Regions from separate parts of the Kocuria sp. BT304 genome, predicted to be linked through region 1. Evidence: predicted binding sites of a transcription regulator. Region 1 holds the regulator's gene; the other holds the start of a gene.
What was found. Region 1 encodes LexA, which represses DNA repair genes until DNA is damaged. Its sites were predicted from a motif close to TCGAACANNTGTTCGA; they were not measured.
Positions count from the first base shown of each region.

Region 1 (11,693 bases):
GAACGCGCTGTTCGCCACCCTGGACCCCACGGTCCGCAAGGCCCAGACCCCGGACGGCATCGGCTACACCCTCGCCGACACCGTGGGCTTCGTGCGCTCGCTGCCCACGCAGCTGGTCGAGGCGTTCCGCTCCACGCTGGAGGAGGTCGCGGACGCGGACGTCATCGTGCACGTGGTCGACGCCTCCCACCCGGACCCGGAGGGCCAGCTCAAGGCCGTGCGGGACGTCCTCACGGACGTGGGGGCCAACGACATCCCGGAGATCGTGGCGCTGAACAAGTCGGACATCGCCGATCCCGTGGTGCTCGCCCGGCTGCGCAACCACGAGAGCCCCTCCGTGGCGGTCTCCGCGCGCACCGGTGAGGGGATCGAGGAGCTGCGCCGGATGATCTCCGCGGCCATCCCGCGTCCGAACCACGACCTCGACCTCCTCGTGCCGTACGTCCACGGCGAGGTGGTCTCCCGGCTGCACGCCCAGGACGCCGAGATCCTCAGCACCGAGCACACCCCGGACGGGACCCGGCTGCACGTCCGGGTCCGCGAAGACCTCGTGGAGGACCTCCAGCAGTACCGCAGCGACCGCCCGCAGCCCCACGACGTCGGGGAACAGGACACGCAGGGCGCATGAGTGCGCCGTTCGTCGACGAGTCCGGGAAGGACGTCTCGGACGTCCGCCCGGAGTCCCTGCCCGGCGGCGCGGACGCCCTGGAGCTTCTCGATGCCGCCGTGACCGCCCTCGGGGGGCAGCGCCGCGACGGACAGCGCTTCATGGCGGCGAAGGTCGCCGAGGCCCTGCAGACCCACCGCCACCTGCTCGTGCAGGCGGGCACGGGCACGGGCAAGTCGCTCGCCTACCTGATCCCCGCGCTGGTCCACGCCCGCAGCTCGGACAAGCCCGTGGTGGTCGCCACCGCCACACTGGCACTGCAGTCGCAGATCACCGGGCGAGACGTCCCCCGGCTGCTCGACGCCCTGGAGGACGAGCTGCACGAACGTCCGGACGTCGCCCTGCTCAAGGGACGCTCGAACTACGCGTGCCTGCACAAGGTCGAGGGCGGCTACCCGGAGGAGGAGGACGCCGCCCTGTTCAGCGTCCCCGGGGGCGAGCCCTGCACAGACCGGCCGCTCGGCGGGCTCGCCCAGCAGGTCATGCGGCTGCGCGAGTGGGTTGAGATCACCGACACGGGGGACCGGGACGACATCCACCCCGGCGTCTCGGACGCCGCCTGGCGCCAGGTGTCCGTGACCGCGAAGGAGTGCCTCGGGCGGAAGTGCCCCCTCGTGGAGCAGTGCTTCGCGGAACGTGCCCGGGCCCAGGCGGGCGAGGCGGACATCGTGATCACCAACCACGCGCTGCTCGCGATCAACGCGTTCGAGGGACTCGCGGTGCTGCCGGAGCACGACGTGGTGATCGTGGACGAGGCGCACGAGCTGCGCGACCGCGTGACCGGGGCGGTCACGGCCTCGCTGTCCGCCGCGGCCGTGCGCGCGGCAGGAACGGCGGTGCGCAAGCACACCGCGGCGTCGAGCGATGCCCTCGAACGGGCCGCGCAGGCCTTCGACAAGGCGTTCGACGACGAGCAGTCTGGTCTGCTGCCGCGCGGGTTCACCGAGGAGCAGGTCTACGCCGTCCGGGGGATCCAGGACGCCGCGCGCACCGGTCTCAGTGAGACCAAGGGGGAGACCAAGGGCGAGGACGCCGGGCGCCACGCCGCGCGCTCGCGGCTGTCGGAGCTGCTGGACACCGCGGACCGCGTGCTCGGTGCGGACACCACCCACGACGTCCTGTGGGTCTCCCGCGTGGGCCGGTGGAGCCCCACGGAGGGGTACGTGGGAACCGACGCGGGAGAGCCCGCGACCCTCAACATCGCCCCGCTGAGCGTTGCGGGGCCCCTGCGGGAAGGTCTCTTCGACGGCCGGACCGTGGTGCTGACCTCCGCGACCCTGGCCGTGGGGTCCTCCTTCTCCTCGGTCGCCGGCTCCCTGGGTCTGCAGGGTCCGGGCGCGCCGTCGTGGCGGGGCGTGGACGTGGGCAGCCCCTTCGACTACCGGCGCCAGGGCATCCTCTACGTGGCCAAGCACCTGCCCAAGCCGAGCCGGGGCGTGGCCGGCGAGCAGCTGGACGAGCTGCTGGCCCTGCTGGAGGCATCGGGGGGCGGTGCTCTGGGGCTCTTCTCGTCACGGCGTGCCGCGGAGGACGCCGCCGAGGCCCTGCGCGAACGCACGGAGCTCCCGATCCTGTGCCAGGGGGACGCATCGCTGCCGTCCCTCGTGAAGGACTTCACGGACGACCCCGCGGCCAGCCTGTTCGGCACCATGAGCCTGTGGCAGGGCGTGGACGTGCCGGGTCAGTCCTGCCGCCTGGTGGTGATCGACCGGATCCCGTTCCCGCGCCCGGACGACCCCCTGGGGACCGCGCGGACCCGTGCGGCCGAGCGCGCCGGGGGCAACGGCTTCATGACGGTCTCCGCATCCCACGCCGCCGTGCGGCTCGCGCAGGGCGCGGGGCGGTTGATCCGGGCGAGCGGGGACCGGGGTGTGGTGGCGGTGCTGGACTCCCGGCTGGCCACCGCACGCTACGGCTCGTTCCTGGCCCGCTCGCTGCCCCCGCTGTGGCCGACCACGGACAGGAGCACCGTGCTGGGCGCCCTGGAGCGGCTGAACCGGTCCTGATCCCGGGCGTTGCTCGAACCGCGCAGTCCCGCGGGTTTGCCGTCCGGCGTGATCCGGGCGGCCCTCGACCGCGCGCTCTGCGGGCCGCGCTCAGGCCGGGCGGGGCGTCACAGGGAGCGGAACACCGACACGACCTTGCCCATCACCGTGGCGTGGTCGCCCAGGATGGGCTCGTAGCGGGTGTTCTGCGGCAGCAGCCAGGTGTGGCCGTCCCGCTGTCGGAAGGTTTTCACGGTGGCCTCGTCGTCGAGCAGCGCGGCCACCACGTCCCCGTTCTCCGCGGAGTTCTGCTGCCGCACGACCACCCAGTCCCCGTCGCAGATGGCGGCGTCGATCATGGAGTCGCCGGAGACCCTGAGCATGAACAGCTGGCCGTGGCCCACGAACTGCCGGGGCAGGGAGTAGACCCCCTCGACAGACTGCTCGGCGGTGATGGGCCCGCCGGCCGCGATCCGTCCCACGAGAGGCACCGGGACCATGGCGGCGTCCTCGTCGACCGCGGGCACCGCGGACATGGTGGGCACCAGGGGCGACACTGAGGCGCCGGAGGGGGACTGCTCACCCGCGGACTCCGCGGCTCCCAGGTGGCGGTCGAGCTCCTGCTGGCTGAGCGGGCGCAGCACCTCCATGGCGCGCGGTCGGCGCGGGTCCCGGCGCAGGTACCCCCACTTCTCCAGCTGGCCGAGCTGGTGGGTGACGCTCGAGAGCGAGGCCAGCCCCACGATGTCGCCGATCTCGCGCATGGACGGCGGGTACCCCCGGTCCGCAATCGAGCGCTGCACGGCGCCGAGGATCTTGGCCTGACGGTCGGAGAGTGCTCCAGCGCGCGGGCCGGGTGTCTGCTGAGCCGGGGAAGTGGTGCTCACGAGCGGGGTCCTTTCGCCGCGTCGCACACTGCGCTCCCGAAGGTTTGGGCCGCGGAGCGCCGTCCGCTTATGCGTGTCGGAGACGTGGGGTCGACTGTCACGGGTGTCGCACCAGCTTAACCCGCGCTGGCCTGCGTATTCAAATATGTGTTCGAAACAGACCTCGACAGGATTCGTACATCCGTGCTAGAACTGGTTCCAGTGATTCGAAGATGTGTTCTACACGCCACCGGCGTTCGAACACCGCCACCGGACGGTGGCACCAGACAGACCACCAGGAGGTTGCCATGACCGCTCTCACCATGCCGGGGACCGCCCGCCGCGCCGTGCTACACGGCACCCGGGGCGCGCGGGTCCGCGTGGGCGCTGCTCGGGGTGCAGCGGCCCGGGATGCAGCGGGTCGGGGTTCAGATGGTCGCGGTGCCGCGGGTCTCGGGTCAGAGCGTCGGAGCACCCCGGCGCGAGTCGCGGGTCTCCGCGGGAAGGTCGTGCCGGGCAGCGCCGCGCGCGGGAACGCCGCACGGAGCGGTGCCGGTCGCGGCGAGACCGCGCCGGGCGGCCACGCAGGGGATGCGGCGTCTCGGATCTCGGGGATCAGGGCCATCGTGCGGGGAGTCTCCGCCGCTGAGGCCCGTCCGGCGGGCTCCGTGGACTCCGCCGCGGGGGCCGTCCTCCGACTGACCCGTCGGGGCCGGTTCCTGCTGATCGGTCTGCCGGTGGTCACGGGTGCTGCGGCGCTGCTCGTGGTGGCCGCGGTGTTCCTGCTGCCTCCTACCGTGCACGCCTCCACCGATGCGGTGGGAGCCCCGGTCACGCACAGCGTGACGGTCCAGTCCCGGCAGAGCCTGTGGGAGATCGCCGTGGCGGCGGATCCGCAGCGGGACCCCCGCGAGGTCATGCGTGACATCGCTGAGCTCAACGGCCTGACCTCCCCGGACCTCTCCGCGGGGCAGGTCCTGGAAGTGCCGTCCCGATAGACCCGGCCGTTAGACTGGGCCGGTGAATTCTCCGGAGAACACCGTCTCGTCCCTGCCGCTCCGCGACGACCTGCGTGGCATGTCCCCTTACGGGGCCCCGCAGCTGGAGGTTCGGGTGGCGCTGAACACCAACGAGAACACCCATCCCGTCCCGCCGGGCGTCGTCGAGGCCATCACCCGGGGCGTGCAGGCGGCTGCGTCGTCCCTCAACCGGTACCCGGACCGGGACTTCACCGCTCTGCGCGAGTCCCTGGCCTCGTACCTGGGTCACGGGCTCACCCGTGAGAACCTGTGGGCCGCCAACGGGTCCAACGAGATCCTGCAGCAGATCCTGCAGGCCTTCGGTGGTCCGGGACGGTCCTTGCTCAGCTTCGTTCCCACTTACTCGATGTACCCGCTGCTCGCGCTCGGCACGGGCACCGCGTTCATCGAGGGGGAGCGGGACACCGATTTCTCCCTCGACGCGGACTCCGCCGCCCGCCAGGTGCGCGAGCACGCGCCCGACGTCGTGTTCTTGTGCTCCCCGAACAACCCCACCGGCACCGCGCTCGACCTCGACGTCGTCTCGGCCGTGTACGAGGCGGGGGAGGCCACGCAGACCGTCGTGGTCGTGGACGAGGCCTATGCGGAGTTCGCGCGCCAGGGCACCCCCTCGGCCCTGACCCTGCTGGAGGGGCGGCCCCGGCTGATCGTCTCCCGCACCATGAGCAAGGCCTTCGCGCTGGCCGGGGCCCGCCTGGGGTACTTCGCCGCCGCACCGCACGTGGCGGACGCCATGCGTCTGGTCCGGCTTCCGTACCACCTGTCCTCGGTCACGCAGGCCACGGCCCTTGCCGCGCTCGCGCACCACCCGGAGCTGCTCGCGACCGTCGAGGACGTCAAGGCCCAGCGGGACCGCATCGTCTCGGAGCTCACCCGGCTCGGGCTCACCCCGGCGGTGTCCGACTCCAACTTCGTGTTCTTCGACTGCGCGGGGGACGCCCACGCCATGTGGCAGGGACTGCTGGACCGGGGGGTGCTCGTGCGGGATGTCGGGATCCCCGGCCACCTCCGGGTCACCGCCGGCACCGAGGAGGAGACCACCGCGTTCCTCGCCGCGGTGCGTGCGTGCCTCGCCACCGCATGAGGGAGCACGCCGGATCCGCGGCCTCGGCGCTGGGTGGACGTCTCGCGCGCGAGTCCGTCCGCAGAGCGTCCGCCCGGGCGTCCTAGACTGGAACGGTCCCGGGCCGTCCGTTCCGCGAGGTCACCGCCCCCGACCGTCGGCTCGAACATCCCGGGCCACGAGCGGCAGCCGCGCCCTGCGCCGAGAGCAGCAGCTCGCGGGGGCGGGCCACCCGCGGGACACCACCCACCACGAGGAGTCAGCACCACAGATGAGCGATACCGGCACACAGTTCACGGCCGCACCGGCATCCCCCGCGCCGCGCACCGCCACGGTGGAGCGCGTCACGAGCGAGTCTTCGGTGCGGGTGAGCCTGAACCTGGACGGCACCGGGGTCTCGCACATCGAGACCACGGTGCCCTTCTACGACCACATGCTCACGGCCCTGTCCAAGCACTCCTTGATCGACCTGGACGTTCACGCCCACGGCGACACCCACATCGACGTCCACCACACCGTGGAGGACACCGCCATCGTGCTGGGAGAGGCCCTGCGTGAGGCGCTCGGGGACAAGCGCGGCATCCGGCGCTTCGGCCAGGCCGTGGTGCCACTGGACGAGGCACTGGCCTCGGCCGTCGTGGACGTCTCCGGGCGTCCCTACGTGGTGCACACGGGGGAGCCGGAGGGTCAGCAGTACCACCTGATCGGGGGGCACTTCACGGGCTCCATGACCCGTCACGTGCTCGAGTCCCTCGCCCACCACGCCCAGCTGTGCCTGCACATGGACGTGGTCCGCGGCCGGGACCCGCACCACATCGTGGAGGCGCAGTTCAAGGCCCTGGCCCGTGCGCTGCGCGAGGCTGTGGAGCCGGACCCCCGGATGGCGGATGCCATTCCCTCCACCAAGGGCGCGCTGTGAGCGCGGCACCGGCCCCCGCGCGGGAGGGCGACGGCGCGCAGGACGCACCGAGCGTCGTCGTGCTCGACTACGGGGCGGGCAACGTGCGCTCCGCGGTCCGGGCCCTGGAAGCGGCCGGGGCGCGGGTGCGGCTCAGCGCGGACCCCCGGGACGTCCTGGACGCGGACGGGCTCGTGGTGCCCGGCGTCGGCGCGTTCGGGGCCGTCATGCAGGGGCTGCGGGCCGTGGACGCACCGCGGCTGATCGACCGGCGGATCAGTGGGGGTCGTCCGGTCCTGGGCATCTGCGTGGGTCTGCAGGTGATGTTCGAGCGCGGTGTGGAGCACGGGGAGCAGACCGAGGGGCTCGGCCAGTGGCCGGGCACCGTGGAGCGGCTCGACGCACCCGTGGTGCCCCACATGGGGTGGAACACGGTGCGGGCCCCGCAGGACTCGGTGCTCTTCCGTGGTCTGCAGGACGAGCGGTTCTACTTCGTGCACTCCTACGGGGTGCAGCAGTGGGAGTTCGACCAGAGCATCCCGGTGATGACCCCGCCCGCGGTCACGTGGTCCGAGCACGGCGCCCCCTTCGTGGCCGCCGTGGAGAACGGCCCCCTGAGCGCCACACAGTTCCACCCGGAGAAGTCCTCGCACGCGGGGATCGCCCTGCTGCGCAACTGGCTCTCCACCCTGCCCCGCACGGGCAGGCTCGACGACAGGGTCCCCGAGCCCGGGACGGAGGTGACCGCATGACCGCCTCGGTCCTGGTCCTGGTGGCGGGCGCGTTCTTCGTGGGCGGCGCCATCTCGTTCGCCCAGCAGCGCAAACCGCTGTGGTCCGTGGTGCTGCTGGGGCTCGTTGCCGCGGCGTTGATCGGCTACGGCGGCTACTCGTGGTTCACGAGCGTGTGAGCGCGCCCCGGACCGACGTGCGCGTCGCGTCGACGTCGGGCGCACCGCACGCTGCACCACCTCCGGGCCGCGGCGCCGTGCCACCGCCGACGCCGCACGCGGTCCCGACCGGGACCTGACCCCGCCCCGCCGCGGGCCAACACCCAGAACCGCGCCACCCGGCGCCCACGTGAGGAGACCCATGACAGAGAACACCGACCGTCGGCTCGAGCTGCTGCCCGCCGTGGACGTCCAGGGCGGACAGGCCGTCCGACTCGTCCAGGGCGAGGCGGGCTCCGAGACGGGCTACGGCGATCCGCTGGAGGCCGCGCGTGCGTGGCAGGACGCGGGCGCCGAGTGGCTGCACCTGGTGGACCTGGACGCCGCGTTCGGGCGCGGGGACAACATCGAGGTGCTGCGCCACGTGGCCGAGAACCTGGACCTGAAGATCGAGATGTCCGGCGGGATCCGTGACGACGAGTCCCTGGAGCGCGTGCTGTCCCTGCGCCCGGCCCGCATCAACCTGGGCACGGCCGCGTTGGAGAACCCGCAGTGGACCCACCGCGTGATCGCCGAGCACGGGGACCTCATCGCCGTGGGACTGGACGTGCGGGGCACCACGCTCGCCGCGCGCGGCTGGACCGAGGAGGGCGGGGACCTGTGGGAGGTTCTGGAGCGCCTCGAGGCGGACGGCTGCGCGCGCTATGTGGTCACGGACGTCACCAAGGACGGCACGCTGCGCGGGCCCAACACCGAGCTGCTCGCGGAGGTGGCCCGCCGCACGGACAAGCCCGTGGTGGCCTCCGGCGGGATCTCCTCGCTGGAGGACATCGCGGCCCTGCGCGAGCTGGTTCCCTCCGGTGTGGAGGGCGCCATCGTGGGCAAGGCCCTGTACGCGGGCAGGTTCACGCTCGCGCAGGCGCTCGACGTCGCGGGTCGCCCCGGTGCCTGACGACGCCGCCCGCCCCCTTCCTCCGCACATCGCCGCCCAGCTGCGCTCGGCCGGCGGCCCCACGGACACGGGTGGTCAGGCGTGGGAGGGCCGCAACCTCGGTGAGGGCACGAGCCACACGCACCAGTTCCCCGACGACCCCGGGACTGCCGATCCGGACCTGGCCGCCGCGCTCGACGCGTGGCGTGCGGGTCGGGCGGGGGAGCAGGACGTCGTGGCCGCACTTCCCGGGGTGCGGGTGTTCGTCCCCATCGTGGCGCAGGTCTCCCGGTCCCACATCACGCGGGACGGGCTCGTCCCGGACAAGGAGGCGGACATGGCGCTCGTGAGCCTGCAGGCCTCCGACGGCCGTCAGGCGCTTCCCGTGTTCACCTCCACCCGGGCGCTGAGCGCGTGGAACGGCGAGGCCCGTCCGGTGGCCACGGAGCTGCGCAGGGCCGCACTGTCCGCGGTGCAGGACGGCTCGTCGCTGCTCGTGGTGGACCCGGCGTCGGACCCGGCGTTCGTGGTGCGGCGCCCCGCGCTGTGGGCGCTCGCGCAGGGGCGTGAGTGGACGCCGTCGTACCGGGACTTCGCGGTGGACGACGCCGTGACCCGCGCCGCCGTGGGGGTCCCCGGCATCGTCTCGGCGCTCGCGGGCCCCGGCAGGGGCGTCGACGCCGTGCGGGGTGACGCCGCGGTGCTGCGCGGCGGGGGAGAGGGCCCGGAGCTCACCGTGTCCCTGCAGCTGCGGCCCGGGTTGCCCGAGACCGAGGTGGCCGCTGCCGTGCAGGGCTTCCAGGAGGCACTGGCCGCGGAGCAGATCATGGCCGAGAGCGTGGACTCGGTCCAGCTGCGGCTGACCTCCTGAGCGCAGGAACCGCTGCGCGGGACGTGCGTGCCCGAGGGCCCCGTGCGCCGTGCTGATCCTCAGCCGGCGACCACCGGGGAACACCCGGCTCTCGGCCGAGCGGGGCCGACCCGCGCGGCCTCGACGGCGACAGCGCCGATCCACCCGACCAGGTCATCTCCGACTCCGTCGAGGAGAATTCACGCCCCGAGAACGCCGTCACCTTCCGGCTGCCGTCCCGCCGCGCCAATGACTGCGGCCCCCGGCAGGACCGGGGGCCGCAGGACCGGGGATCCGGCTCAGCCGTAGACGGGGCCGGTGAACTTCTCGCCCGGGCCGGCACCGGGGGCATCGGGGAACGGGGACGCCTCGCGGAAGGCCAGCTGCAGGGACTTGAGCCCGTCGCGCAGCGGTCCCGCGTGCTGGGACCCGATCTCGGGTGCGGCCGCCGTGACGAAACCGGCGAGGGCGGTGATGAGCTTGCGGGCCTCGTCGAGGTCCTTGAGCTCCTCGGCGTCCTCCTCCGCGGCGAGCCCGCACTTGACCGCCGCGGCACTCATCAGGTGCACCGCGGCCGTGGTGATGACCTCCACGGCTGGAACCTCGGCGATGTCCCGCATCTGGTGCCCGACCTCCTCCAGCGCCTCCGGCGGGAGGCCCGTGGCGTCGGCGGCGGGGGCCTGCTCGGTGGTTCCGGCTGACGGGTTGGCGGCGAATTCGAAGCGCTCGGGGCGCGGTTGCTCGGACATGGACCCACTGTAGAACAGGGCACCCGCCCCCGGCGCGTCCCGCCCCGTGCTCCCGGAGGACCGGCGGAGGAGTGGCCGGGTACCGCCCCCGTGCGCTATGATGGCTGGCAGTGTGCAAGCGGAGGCAACTCCCACCCGCCGCCGTTCCCGGTCCCGACCGGGAATCCCAGGCGACCGGGTACCGGACCGGACCGGTCCTCCACCCACGGTGGGGGACGTGCAGTGCGGTCCTCGTGTGGTCCCTGACCTCCGCTCGCGCGTGCCGCAGCGGAGGTTTTTTCGTTGCGGTGGCAGTCCCACCCACGGGGAAACCCACGAACTCAGGAGATTGGCATTAGCGATCCACGTATCAATGACAGAATCCGTGTCCCGGAAGTCCGTCTCGTCGGACCTGGCGGCGAGCAGGTCGGCATCGTGCGCGTTCAGGACGCGCTGCGGCTAGCCCGTGAATCGGATCTCGATCTGGTCGAGGTCGCCCCGAACGCCAAGCCTCCCGTGGCCAAGCTCATGGACTTCGGCAAGTACAAGTACGAAGCCGCGGTCAAGGCCCGTGAGTCCCGCAAGAACCAGGCCAACACGGTGCTCAAGGAAGTGCGTTTCCGTCTGAAGATCGACACGCACGACTACGAGACCAAGGTGGGCCACGCCAAGCGGTTCCTCTCCGCGGGTGACAAGGTCAAGGCCATGATCCAGTTCCGCGGCCGTGAGCAGCAGCGCCCCGCGATGGGTGTGCGCCTGCTCGAGCGGCTCGCGGAAGACGTCGCCGAGGTCGGTGTCGTGGAGACCGCGCCCCGCGTGGACGGACGCAACATGGTCATGGTCATCGGGCCGCTCAAGAACAAGGCGGAGGCCCGGGCCGAGGCCCGCAAGCAGCAGCAGCGGGATAAGTCCAAGTCGGAGAACCAGCGCAAGCAGCGCGTGGACACCTCCTCGCCCGAGACGGTGACCCAGTCGATCGGGGACGCGTTCCCCGCCGAGCTGCGCGACGCAGCGTCGTCGCCCGCCGAGGACCAGACCGTGGAGAGTGCCCCCCTGGCCCCCGAGGACGAGGTCACGGCCACCGTGGCACCGGCCAGCGGGTCCGAGGAGCAGACCGCCACCCCGGCGGAGCAGGCCCCGGCCGAGAAGCCCGCCACGGCGCCGACCGAGCAGGGCACGGCGGACAAGCCCGCCGCCCCGAAGCCCGCGGCCGGCAAGCCTGCGGCGCCTAAGCCTGCGGCCGGCAAGCCTGCCGCGCCCAAGCCGGGTGCGCGCAAGCCCGGCCCCGCCGCCAAGTAGCGGCACCAGGAATTGACAGCGCCGGGCGTGCGATCGCCCGGCACCAGCGTGGTCGCGGCCTGCGTGCCGCGACCCACCGGTGTGCCCCACACCGGTCGATGTAGAAGGAGACGGCCACCATGCCGAAGATGAAGACCCACAGCGGAGCCAAGAAGCGCTTCAAGCTCACCGGCTCGGGCAAGGTCAAGCGCCAGCAGGCCAACCGCCGCCACTACCTGGAGCACAAGTCCTCCCGCCTGACCCGCCGCCTCGCGGGCGACCAGATCGTCTCCACCCCGGGCGAGGCCAAGGCCATCAAGCGGATGCTGGGCAAGTAAGCCCTTCTCGCAGACCAGTCAGAAGTTCGCCGCTCCCCGAGCGGCGGTAGAGATGTTCCGGTGAGTGCCGGGACCAGATCGTTAGGAGTACACGCGTGGCACGTGTGAAGCGGGCAGTCAACGCCCACAAGAAGCGTCGGGAAGTTCTGGAGAAGGCGTC
Region 1 covers NZ_CP030039.1:1,908,162-1,919,854, reverse strand. The annotation lists gene hflX (GTPase HflX) at 1-628, shown strand, start outside; gene DNL27_RS08485 (ATP-dependent DNA helicase) at 625-2,673, shown strand; gene lexA (transcriptional repressor LexA) at 2,781-3,539, opposite strand; gene DNL27_RS12455 (LysM peptidoglycan-binding domain-containing protein) at 4,145-4,516, shown strand; gene DNL27_RS08470 (histidinol-phosphate transaminase) at 4,596-5,642, shown strand; gene hisB (imidazoleglycerol-phosphate dehydratase HisB) at 5,893-6,540, shown strand; gene hisH (imidazole glycerol phosphate synthase subunit HisH) at 6,537-7,271, shown strand; gene DNL27_RS12265 (hypothetical protein) at 7,268-7,429, shown strand; gene priA (bifunctional 1-(5-phosphoribosyl)-5-((5-phosphoribosylamino)methylideneamino)imidazole-4-carboxamide isomerase/phosphoribosylanthranilate isomerase PriA) at 7,611-8,360, shown strand; gene DNL27_RS08450 (SseB family protein) at 8,353-9,210, shown strand; gene DNL27_RS08445 (DUF1844 domain-containing protein) at 9,489-9,938, opposite strand; gene infC (translation initiation factor IF-3) at 10,221-11,216, shown strand; gene rpmI (50S ribosomal protein L35) at 11,336-11,533, shown strand; gene rplT (50S ribosomal protein L20) at 11,629-11,693, shown strand, end outside.

Region 2 (11,693 bases), 510 kb from region 1:
CGCAGCTCGGGGTCGTCCAGCAGCTCCGCCGGGGTCCCGCCGAGCCCGCCCACCCAGGCGGCCAGGGCGTCGTCGTCGTCCAGGATGCGTGCGAGCTCGGGATCCGGCGCGGGCGGAGCGGCCTTGGCCGAGAGCACGGTCCGCTGCAGCCGAGCGGGACGCTCGCGCTCCACCGCGGCCGTGAACCAGGCGGCAGGCAGCGCGCCGAAGGAGTGGCCGAGCACCACGGTGGGGACGTTGTCCGCGTCCAGCACGGGCAGCAGCAGCGCGAGGGCCTCGGCCACCACCGAGTCCACGCTCACGGGGGTGGACTCGCCCGCCCGGGACTCGCGCCCGGGGCGGCGGTGGACGAGCACCTCGGTGCCCGGACGCTGCAGCACCCGCCCGGACAGGGCACCCGCACCGGCGTGGGGGAAGACGATCAGGCGACGGCGGGGGAGCGCACCGCCGGAGGACCAGCGCGCCAGGGCCGTGGTGGGGGGAAGGGTGGTGGCCAACGTCCCGGACCTCCTGGGTTGTCGAGGGGATGAGCACCGCAGCCGGACTCCGCACGGGGCCCCGGGCCCCGATGGACGGGAACTCCACGGACGGAAACCCCACGGAGGGAGCCCTGACGGGCAGGTTCCCGACCGACAGGTCCCCGACGGGCGGGGCGGCGCCACCGGGTGCGGCGGTCCGTCCGTCGACCTCCGCCGGAGCACGGAGACCGCTGGTGCCTCCGCGCCAAGCCCGCCCAGAAGCACTCGGGCCCGGAGCCGCGCCCGCCCGAAGGTACTGCCTCCCGGTGCCGCGTGTCCCGGGTGCCGTGCCTCCCGGTGCCGTCCGGGCGGTCCGGCACTCGGGTGGCGCGATGGGGTCGTGCCTGGTCCGCTCGCCGAGGTTTTCCAGTTTGCGGCGTTCTTCCAGTTTGCGGAGTGCCTCCGGCCGGCGGAGTTCCTCCGGTCCGGGGGGTGTTCGATCTGCAGGAGTCCTCCAGTCGGCGGGGGCCGTCCGGAGGTTCCGGTGGGGGTGGTTGACGGGGTGTTGCGTGACGGGGGCCGCTGCGGTGGCCGCGGGGAGGTCGTAGGCTCGGGGACCGGGTTCACGTGCCTTCCCGCGGTGCGGTTCTGGCACCACAGTACCCGCCCGACCGGTCACGACGCCGGGAACCGGTGCCGTGACCGTTCCCTTGCGAGGGACTCTGCGGGGTCGTCGGCCGGGAACGCCGCGTGCCACCTGCGGAGCGGGGGGCACGGGGTGGGCCCGCCCACCGGAGCAACGCACCGGAGTCACATACCGGGGCCATCCACCGGAGACCACCACCTGACACACCGCGGGTGCCCGCAGCAGCCGGGACCCGCCGAGCCCGCCCCAGCACGGGGCGGAGGACGGAGAGCACAGCGCATGGCGGCGAAGAAGCACAGGTCCTCGGCCACACCGGCCGTCCACGCCCTGACCGAGGCGGGAGTCCCGTTCGAGGAGCTGCCCTATGAGCACGACCCCGCGGCGCGCTCCTACGGGGACGAGGCCGCCGAGGCCCTCGGGCTGGACCCGGCCAGCGTGTTCAAGACCCTCGTGGTGTCCCTGGACCACGGAGGCCACGGGGTCTGCGTGGTGCCCGTGGCCGCCCGGGCGGACCTCAAGGCCGCGGCGGCCGCGCTCGGCGCGAAGAAGGCGCAGCTCGCGGACCCGGCGGACGTGCACCGCCTCACGGGGTACGTGCTCGGCGGGGTCAGCCCCCTGGGCCAGCGCACCACGCTGCCCACGGTGGTGGATGAGAGCGCGAGTGGCCTGGAGCGGATGTACGTCTCGGGCGGTCGGCGCGGCTTCGACGTCGGGCTCGCCCCGCAGGACCTCGTGCGGGTCACGGGGGCGGTGCTCGCCCCGGTGGCACGGGCCGCGGGGTAGCCGGGCGGCCCAGCGGACGGAACGGCCCCGGCGCGTCACACGACCGCGCACTCGCGCCGGGGCCCGGGCGCCCCGGCCGCCGCGTGCTACCGTGTCACCATCGATGTTAGGCGTGCCTAACCTTAGGGGAATACGAGACGGGGCCATGTTCCAAACCTTCCTGATCGGCCTGCGCGAAGGGCTCGAAGCGGCCCTGATCGTGGCCATCCTCATCAGCTATCTCCACCGGGTGGGCCGCCCGGCCGCCCTGCGACCCCTGTGGCTCGGGGTCGCGGCCGCGGTCGCGGTGTCCCTCGCGTTCGGAGCGGTCCTCACCTTCGGCCCCTCCACTCTCACGTTCGAGGCCCAGGAGCTGATCGGGGGCTCCCTGTCCATCCTGGCGGTGGGCTTCGTGACCTGGATGATCTTCTGGATGGCGGCCGCCTCCCGGAACATGAAGCACGAGCTCGAGTCCCGCGCCGCCGTGGCGGTCGAGGGCTCCGCCGTGGGCATCGCGGTTCTGGGTGCGCTCGCGGTGGGCCGCGAGGGCCTGGAGACCGCACTGTTCCTGTGGGCTGCCACGCGCGCCACCGGCGGGGCGGGCGGGATGCTCGGACCCACCCTGGCCGCGGTGCTCGGCATCCTCGTGGCCGTGCTCATCGCGTGGGCCATCACCCGCGGGCTCCTCCGGCTCAACCTCTCCACCTTCTTCCGCTGGACGGGCGGGTTCCTGGTGGTCATCGCCGCCGGGGTGCTCGCCTACGGCTTCCACGACCTGCAGGAGGCCGGGGTGCTGCCCGGACTGCACTCCCTGGCCTTCGACGTCTCCGCGGCGATCCCTCCCACGAGCTGGTACGGGGTGCTGCTCAAGGGCGTCTTCAACTTCTCACCGGCCACCACGTGGCTCGAGTTCGGCGTGTGGTGGGCCTACGTGCTGGTGGTCATGCCGCTGTTCGTGGTGCGCTCGCGCGGTGGCCGCACCCGCCCCGCGACCAGGGTGGCCGTGGCCCGGGACACCACCGCCACGGCCACCGCACCCTCCGCCTGAGCCTCCGCCGGCCGGCCCCGCGCCGTCCGGCGGTGACCTGCGGGCGGCGACCGTGCGGCGTCGTCGTCCCCGCGGCCGCCACCCGAGCCACAGAGGCACGGAACCGCAGCAGCACGGAACCACCCACCGCAGCCCCATCCATCTCAGACCCACCCCGCCGTCGCCGACGGCCGAGACCGAGGACCACCATGCCCCGTACCGCCGTGACCCTTCCCGCCCTGGTGACCGCCACCGGGCTGCTCCTCAGCCTCTCCGCGTGCCAGCCCAACGACCCGTCGGGCGGCGCGGGCGACGGCGCGATCTCCGTGACGAGCACCGACGACGAGTGCAAGGTCTCCGCCACCGAGGCGCCCTCGGGCACCCTGCGCTTCGACGTCAAGAACGAGGGCAGCAAGGTCACCGAGTTCTACCTGCTGGGCAAGGACGGGCTGCGCATCGTGGGGGAGGTGGAGAACATCGCCCCCGGGCTGAACCGCACGCTCACCGTCTCCGCACCCCAGGGGACGTACTCCACCGCGTGCAAACCCGGGATGGTGGGGGACGGGATCCGCCACGAGTTCACCGTGACCGCCGGCGACGGCGCGTCCGCGGCGGACGCTGAGGACGGCCAGCTCAAGGAGCAGGCCACCACCCAGTACGCCTCCTACGTCAAGGACCAGAGCGAGCAGCTGCTCTCCGGCACCGAGGAGTTCGCGCGGGCCTACCGGGCCGGCGACGACGCCCGCGCCCGCGAGCTCTACGCGCCCGTGCGCATGCACTGGGAGCGCATCGAGCCCGTGGCCGAGTCCTTCGGGGACCTCGACCCCAAGCTCGACCTGCGCGAGGCGGACCTCGAGGAGGGCCAGACGTGGACCGGGTGGCACCGCATCGAGAAGGACCTCTGGCCTCCCCGGACCGGTTACACCGCCCTGCCCCAGAAGGACCGGGACGCACTCGGCGAGCAGCTCGTGAGCGACACGAAGACCCTCCACGAACGCACCCGCGGCATCACCTTCACCGCGGACCAGCTCTCCAACGGCGCCAAGGAGCTGCTGGACGAGGTGGCCACCGGCAAGGTCACCGGCGAGGAGGAGGCGTGGTCCCACACGGACCTGTGGGACTTCCAGGGCAACGTGGACGGCGCACGCATCGCCTGGGAGGACCTCTCGCCGCTGCTCCAGAAGCGGGACCCCGAGCTGGACAGCACCCTGAAGACCCGCTTCGCCGAGCTGCAGAAGCTGCTCGACCAGCACAGGCGCGGGGACGGCTTCGTGACCTACGACCAGCTCACCAAGGCCCAGGTCAAGGAGCTCTCCGACGCCGTCAACGCCCTGTCCGAACCGCTGTCCACCGTGACCGACAAGGTGGTCGAGTAGACCGTGGCCACCCCGCACCAGGACGTCCCCGCGCGGCGGGCCGTGTCCCGCCGCGCCCTGTTCGGCACCGGAGCCGGTGCGCTCGCGGTGGGTGCCGGGCTGGGACTCGCCGGCCCACCGGCGGTCGCCGCCGTCGGGGACGCCCTCGGCACCCGGGCCCCCGACGACGTCGTGGCCTTCCACGGCGCGCACCAGGCCGGGATCGTGACCCCCGCCCAGGACCGGCTGTGCTTCGCCTCCCTGAACGTGCTCACGAAGGACCGCGCGGAGCTCGTGGCGCTGCTGCGCAAATGGACCGCGGCGTGCCGGAGGATCACCCAGGGCCTGGACGTCACCGAGAACGGCTTCGACGGCGGCTCCGACCACGCCCCGCCCCAGGACACGGGGGAGGCCCACGACCTCTCCGCGGCCCACCTCACCGTGACCGTGGGCTTCGGGCGCTCGCTGTTCCGGGACGGTTCCGGCAAGGACCGCTTCGGGCTGGCCGAGCACCTGCCGGAGGCCCTGATCGAGCTGCCCCACTTCCCGGGGGACCGCCTCGAGGAGCACCGCACGGGCGGGGACCTGTGCATCCAGGCGTGCGCGGACGACCCCCAGGTGGCCGTGCACGCGGTGCACAACCTGATCCGCATGGGCTTCGGGATCGTGTCCACCCGGTGGATGCAACTGGGCTTCGGGCGCACCTCCTCGACCTCCACGGAGCAGGCCACCCCGCGCAACCTCTTCGGGTTCAAGGACGGCACGGCCAACCTCAAGGCCGAGGACCCCGACCAGATCGACCAGCACGTGTGGGTGCGGGACGGCTCCTGGCTGGACGGCGGCACGTACCTGGTGGCCCGCCGCATCCGGATGATCCTGGAGACCTGGGACCGGGAGTCCCTCATGGGCCAGGAGAAGATCATCGGACGCACCAAGGGCACCGGTGCCCCGCTGTCCGGCGGGGAGGAGTTCACCCCCGTGGACCTCTCCATGGCGGGATCCGGCCACCAGCCCATCATCCCCGTGGACTCCCACGTGCGCCTCGCGCACCCGGACAGCAACGGCGGGGTGCAGATGCTGCGCCGCGGCTACAACTACGCCGACGGCACCGACTCGGTGGGCAACATGGACGTGGGGCTGTTCTTCATCGCCATGGTCAAGGACCCCGCCACGGGCTACGTGCCCATGCAGAACAGACTCGCGCGCCAGGACGCCCTGAGCGAGTACCTGCGCCACACCGGCTCCGGGCTCTTCGCCGTCCCGGCGGGGCTCTCGGAGGACCCGGAGGACCACTTCGGGCGTGCCATCTTCGAGGCGTAGCCGCCCGCAGGGCCGGGGACGCGCGGCCGCTCGGCACGGCAAAGGGCGTGGAGCCGCAGGGCGGTGGCGCAGCATGTGGTGCTGCAGCCGGGGCCCGTGGGGGCGTGCGGCTCGCCGGGAGCGGACGACTGGCGCGGCGGGCTCGTCAGGTCCGCGGGCGGCGTCGTCCCCCGACACGGCCCGCTGACGTGAGGCGCGACACATCCCAGTCCCGGCAGGGTCGAAGGGTGGGCCCGTGAACCAGGACACAGCACGGACATCGGCGCGCCCCGGCGCGGGCAGGGCACTCTTCGCGGCCATCGTGGGAACCGTGATCGAGTGGTACGACTACGCGCTCTACGGCACCGCCGCGGGGCTCGTGATCGGGCCGCTCTTCTTCGCGGGATCGTCCGCAGGCGCCTCCCTTGCCGCGTTCGCGACCTTCGCCGTGGGATTCGTGGCGCGTCCTCTCGGAGGCGTCCTGGTGGGGCACGTGGGGGACCGCCACGGGCGCCGCCCCGCGATGATGCTCACGGTGGTCCTCATGGGCGTGGCCACCGTGGGCATCGGCCTGCTGCCCATCCACCTGGCCATCGGCGCGGCCGCCCCCGTGCTGCTCGTGCTGCTGCGGCTGCTGCAGGGCATGGGCGCGGGCGCCGAGCTCGCCGGGGCCATGACCCTCGTGGCCGAGTTCGCCCCGCCCCGGCGCCGCGGCCTCTACACCTCCCTGGTGCTCTTCGCACCGCCCGCCGGCATCGTGCTGGCGTCCGTCGCGTTCCTCTGGGCGGCGTCCCAGGGCGACGACGCCCTGCTCGCCTGGGCGTGGCGCGTCCCGTTCCTGGCCTCGGCCGTGCTCTTCGCGCTCGCGGTGTTCATCCGCGCCAAGCTCGAGGAGAGTCCCGAGTACGAGGCAGCCCTGGCCCGGGCGCGGCAGCAGGGGCAGGGGCGCAAGGTGCCGCTGCTGCAGCTGCTGCGCCACCACACCAGGGCCGTGCTCGCGGGGTTCTTCGCGCTGGCCGGTCACAACGCCCTGAACTACATCCTGGCCGTGTTCTCGCTGTCCTTCATGACCTCCCCGGCCGTGAGCATGCCGCGCGGCTCGGCGCTGCTGGCGGTGAGCATCGGCTCCGTGTGCGGTGTGCTGACCACTCCCCTGGGGGGACTTGCCGCGGACCGGTTCGGGGCGCGACCCGTGCTGGCCGTGGGATCCCTGCTCGGCGCACTGGGAGCCTTCCCGCTGTTCCGCGCGCTGGCGTCCGGGGACACGGTGCTCGCGACCGTGGCCATCGGCGTGGGGTACGGACTCGTGGTCGCGTGCACCTCCGGGGCGCAGGGCACGTTCCTGGCCGGGCTGTTCCCCATGGCGGAGCGCTTCAGCGGCATCGCCCTGGCGCGCGAGACCAACGGGGCGGTCGTGGCTGGGTTCAGTCCGCTCGTCGCTGCGGCCCTGATCACCGCGTCCGGCGGGGCCACGTGGGGCGCGGCCACCTTCCTCGCGGCGTGCTGCCTCAGCTCCGTGCTCGCCGTGGCCCTGATGCGCTCGGAGCACCACGCGTAGGACGTGACTGCCACATCCCCGACCGGATCCGGGCAGGGGTGGGCGCATGCTGCGGACGCCGCCGGATGCCGTGTGGTCCCCGCACATGCCGCTCTGCACGGTGGAACCCCTGAGCGTCGAGGGGCGGCCCGCCGACTTCGGATCCCCCTCGAGCGGCACGAAGGACGCGTCCTCGACCTGACGACCCTCGGCACCCATGAGAACTGCCGCGGCTCGGCGCCCGCGGCCACGTCATCGACGCGCGCATCATCGGTGAGGCGGCTCGTAGCGGTCGGTACGAGCCGCTGCCCCTCACGCAGCTGTGGCACCTGGCCGCCCGGTGGGGTCGCCCCCGCTCCTGAGCACGTCCACGTCGGTCGCACCGAGGCGTGCCGGTGCTGGGGACGTGCCCGCCCGGTGGTGTCCGACCGCGCCCCGCTGAGGACCTGCCCTCCGTGTGACGTCCGACCGTGGCTCCGAGCGCGTGCCGACGATGGCACGGCCGGGGGAGTGGGGGGCATGCCCTGGGCGCGGTCGCTTATGCGTGTCGGACGGCCTTGGCACCGTCTCAGGAGTCGAATAAAGGTTCGAACACCTGGGGAGGACGGCGCATCATGACGGTGCTGGACATGCGGCAGATCGAGAGCTTCGAGGACCCGTGGGACACGGTTCCCGTGATCGGGGCCGCCCTCGACCCCGAGGCGGCCGGGGCCGCGGGGGAGTGGGGGGCAGAACCTGCCCCGGAGGATGTCTCGGTGCGCTGCGACGCCGTGGGGAACCCGTGCGAACTGGTCTACCACGGCCGGGAGCAGCGCGTGCTGGAACCGGTGATCCACTGGTTCGAACGCCGGAAATGGTGGGATGTGGAGGCCCGCGTGCCCCGCGAGAGCCGCACCAGCGCGGTGGACCGGGAGCGCTGGCGGGTCCAGGCCGTCCAGGCGGGCGCGGCGGTGGCCCGCACCTTCGAGCTCACACGCAACCAGGCCACCGAGCAGTGGCAGCTGCTGCGTGTCAGTGTGTGATCCCGTGGCCGTGGAGCCCACCGGGGCGCCGTTGGAGGTGCCCACCTCGGTTGACAGATGTTCGAACACAGTTTCGAATAGGGGCATGTGGTTCCCTCATCTTCACGTGGCGTCCGCGTTCAGTGCGCACTACGGCGTGGCACGCCCGGAGGAGCTCGCGCGGGCGGCCGCCGGGCAGGGCGCGGAGATCCTGGCGTGCACGGACCGGGACGGTCTCTACGGTGCGGTCAAGCACGTGCTGGCGTGTCAGGAGCACGGGATCGCCCCCGTGCTGGGGGTGGACCTCGCCCTGCTGCGGGAACCCGTGCAGCACGCGGGTGCACCGGGCGGGGCGCGCCCGCGTGCAGGGAGCACACCGCAGCGCGGCGGCGCCGTGCGGCCGGGCGGGAACCCCGTTCCGGCACGCGGGAACGGGAGCGGCCCCGGCTCAGGGAGTGCGGGCCCGGTCCGCCCGGGGTCTGCCGCGGCCCGTGGGGGCCGGCGCACGGCGGCGCCGCGGGTGGTCGGCCGGGTGGTGGTGCTGGCCACCGGGCACGACGGCGGGTCCGGGTACGCGGCGCTGTGCCGGCTGGTCTCGGCCGCCCACCGCTCCCACGACCGCGCCGCGGCCAGCCCCATCGGCCTCACCGCCGCGCAGCTCGCGCGCCACGTGCACCGCGCCGCCCGCAGTGGGGAGCCCGGACTCGTGGTGCTGGTGGGGCCGGACTCGGACGCCGGCAGGCTGCTGGCCCGGCGGCACTACCGGGGCGCGCGGGAGGCCCTGAACCGCTGGCGTGCCCGGCTGCCACCCGGTGCCCTCGTGGTGGAGACCACCACCCACCTGGCGCCGCAGGGCGAGGCGCTGAGCACGGGGCACGCGGTGCGCCTCTACGAGCTCGGGCGCGCCGCGGACGTGCCCGTGGTGCTCAGCAACGCCGTGCGCTACGCCCACCCGGGGCAGGCCGTCACCGCGGACGTCCTCGACGCCGCCCGCACCCTCATGTCCCTCGACGAGCTCGCCGGGGCGGACCGTGGGGTGCTGCAGCCCAACGGCCAGGGCTGGCTCAAGGACGGCCCGCGCATGGAACGGCTCGCCCACGAGATCGTCACCGCCGCCCGCGTGGACCGGGACACCCCCGCCCGGCTGCTCGTGGACACCCACCACCTCGCCGAACGCTGCCGCCTGGACCCGCAGGGGGACCTCGGCATCGGGACCCCCATGATCCCGGAGGCCTCCGTCCTCGGCCTCAGCGGGGACCCGGACCGCGAGCTCGCCCGGCGCTGCTACGCCGGTCTCGCCCGGCTGCACGCCGGGGAGGACTGGGACCGCACCGTCCCCGGGCTCAACAGGGAGTCCCTGCGCGAGAGGCTCGAGCGCGAACTGTCCGTGATCTCCCAGCTGGGGTTCGCCGGGTACTTCCTCACCGTGGGAGAGGTCTCGGACCTGATGAGCGCCATGGACGTGCGCCACGCCGCGCGCGGCTCCGGGGTCTCCTCCCTGGTGGTGCACCTGCTCGGGATCTCACCCGCGGACCCCCTCGAGTACGACCTCGTGTTCGAGCGCTTCCTCTCACCGCTGCGCCCCAACCTCCCGGACATCGACATCGACATGGAGAGCGCCCGCCGCCACGACGTCTACCGCCGGATCTTCGAACGCTTCGGTCCCCGCCGCGTGACCCTCATGAGCATGCAGAACGCCTACCGCTCCCGCGGTGCCGTCCGGGACGCCGGACTCGCCCTCGGCCTCGGCCCGCAGGACGTCGACCACGTGGCGGGTCAGCTGTGGCGGGTTCCGGGGGGCACGCTGCGCGAGGAGATCTCCCGCCGCCCCGAGCTGGCTCCCCTCGCGCAGCGCCTCAGGGACAACCGGCAGATGGACCTGCTGGTGGACCTCACCGAGCGCCTCGACCGGCTGCCCCGCCACATCTCCATGCACCCGTGCGGGGTGATCCTCTCCGACACCACCCTGCTGGACCGCACCCCCGTGCAGGCCAGCGGAATCGGGCTGCCCATGTCCCAGTACGACAAGCACGACATGGACCCCATGGGGCTGATCAAGCTCGACATCCTGGGCGTGCGCATGCAGTCCACCCTCGCCCACGCCGTCGCGGAGGTCGCACGGCTGCACCCCCACGAGGCGCTCCCGGACCTGGACACCATGCCCCGCGACGACCCCGACACCTTCCGCCTCATCAGCTCCACCCACACCCTGGGCTGCTTCCAGATCGAGTCCCCCGGGCAGCGCGAGCTCATCGGCACGATGGGCCCCGAGGAGTTCAACGACCTCGTCGTGGACATCTCCCTCTTCCGCCCCGGGCCCATGCAGGCCAACATGGTCCGCCCCTACCTGGACGCCCGCCACGGCTGGTCCACCCCCGTGTACCCCCACCCGGACCTCGAGGAGGTCCTCGCCGAGACCCGCGGCGTGGCCGTCTACCACGAGCAGATCATGCGGATCATGGACCGGATGACCGGGTGCGGCCTGGGCCGCGCCGACGTCTGGCGCCGCCTGCTGGGCTCCCCCGGCGAGGAGCCGGTGGAGACCGCCTTCCGGGAGGGCGCACGTGCCCGGGGCTACACGCGGGCCGTCATCGACACCGTGTGGGAGATCCTCCACGCGTTCGGCAGCTTCGGCTTCTGCAAGGCCCACGGGGTGGCCTTCGCAGTGCCCACCTACCAGTCCGCGTGGTTGAAGACGCACCACCCGGAGGCCTTCATGGCGGGGGTGTGGGAGCACGACCCTGGGATGTACCCGGCGCGGCTGCTCGTGGGGGAGGCCCGCCGCATGGGCATCCCCGTGCTGGGACCGGACGTCAACCGCAGCGGGGAGCACCACCGCGTGGAAGCGGTGACGCCCCGGCCCGGCACCGTGGTCTCCGGGGACCTGGACGCGGGGATCCCCCACACGCAGGACGGTGCCTGGGGGATCCGGATGTCCCTGAGTGCCATCACCGGGGTCAGCTCCGCCGAGATCGAGCGGCTCCTCGCGGGGCAGCCCTACGAGAACCTCGCCGCGGTCCGCGCCCGTGCCCGGCCCTCCCGGCGGAGCCTGCAGCGCCTCGCCACGGCCGGGGCCCTCGACGGGCTGCTGCACGGTTCCGGGACCCGTGCCTCCCGCGCGGACATGGTCCACTTCCTGACGGACCGGGCGCAGCTCCCGGCCCGGGGGTCCGCGGGACGCACCGGGCCGGGCCAGGGGCAGCTCGCACTGCCCCTGGGGGACGTGGACCTGACGTCCCTGCCAGCCCGGCTGCCCGAGCTCACCCCGCAGGAGAGGGTGCGGGCGGAGATGGAGACCATGGACATCGAGGTCAGCGCCCACCTCATGGACTCCCATGCCGAGCTCGTGCGCGCCTACCGTGCCACACGGGCGCAGGACCTGCTGGGGCTGCGCAGCGGCAGCGAGGTGGTCGTGGCCGGTGTGCGGGTCTCCACCATGACCCCTCCCATGCGCAGCGGCAGACGCGTGGTCTTCATCTCCCTGGACGACGGCTCGGGGGCGGTGGACTGCACGTTCTTCGACGAGGCGCAGGCTGCCTCCGGGGAGGTGCTCTTCGCTCCCACGCTGCTGCTGGTCCACGGCCACACACGACGCACGGGCCCCCGCG
Region 2 covers NZ_CP030039.1:1,399,904-1,411,596, forward strand. The annotation lists gene DNL27_RS06285 (thioesterase II family protein) at 1-497, opposite strand, end outside; gene ybaK (Cys-tRNA(Pro) deacylase) at 1,384-1,887, shown strand; gene efeU (iron uptake transporter permease EfeU) at 2,033-2,914, shown strand; gene efeO (iron uptake system protein EfeO) at 3,103-4,269, shown strand; gene efeB (iron uptake transporter deferrochelatase/peroxidase subunit) at 4,273-5,568, shown strand; gene DNL27_RS06310 (MFS transporter) at 5,804-7,105, shown strand; gene DNL27_RS06315 (DUF6504 family protein) at 7,699-8,106, shown strand; gene DNL27_RS06320 (DNA polymerase III subunit alpha) at 8,192-11,693, shown strand, end outside.
Region 2: a site for LexA is predicted at 7,660-7,675, ahead of DNL27_RS06315 (DUF6504 family protein). Genes of this name have one in related genera too.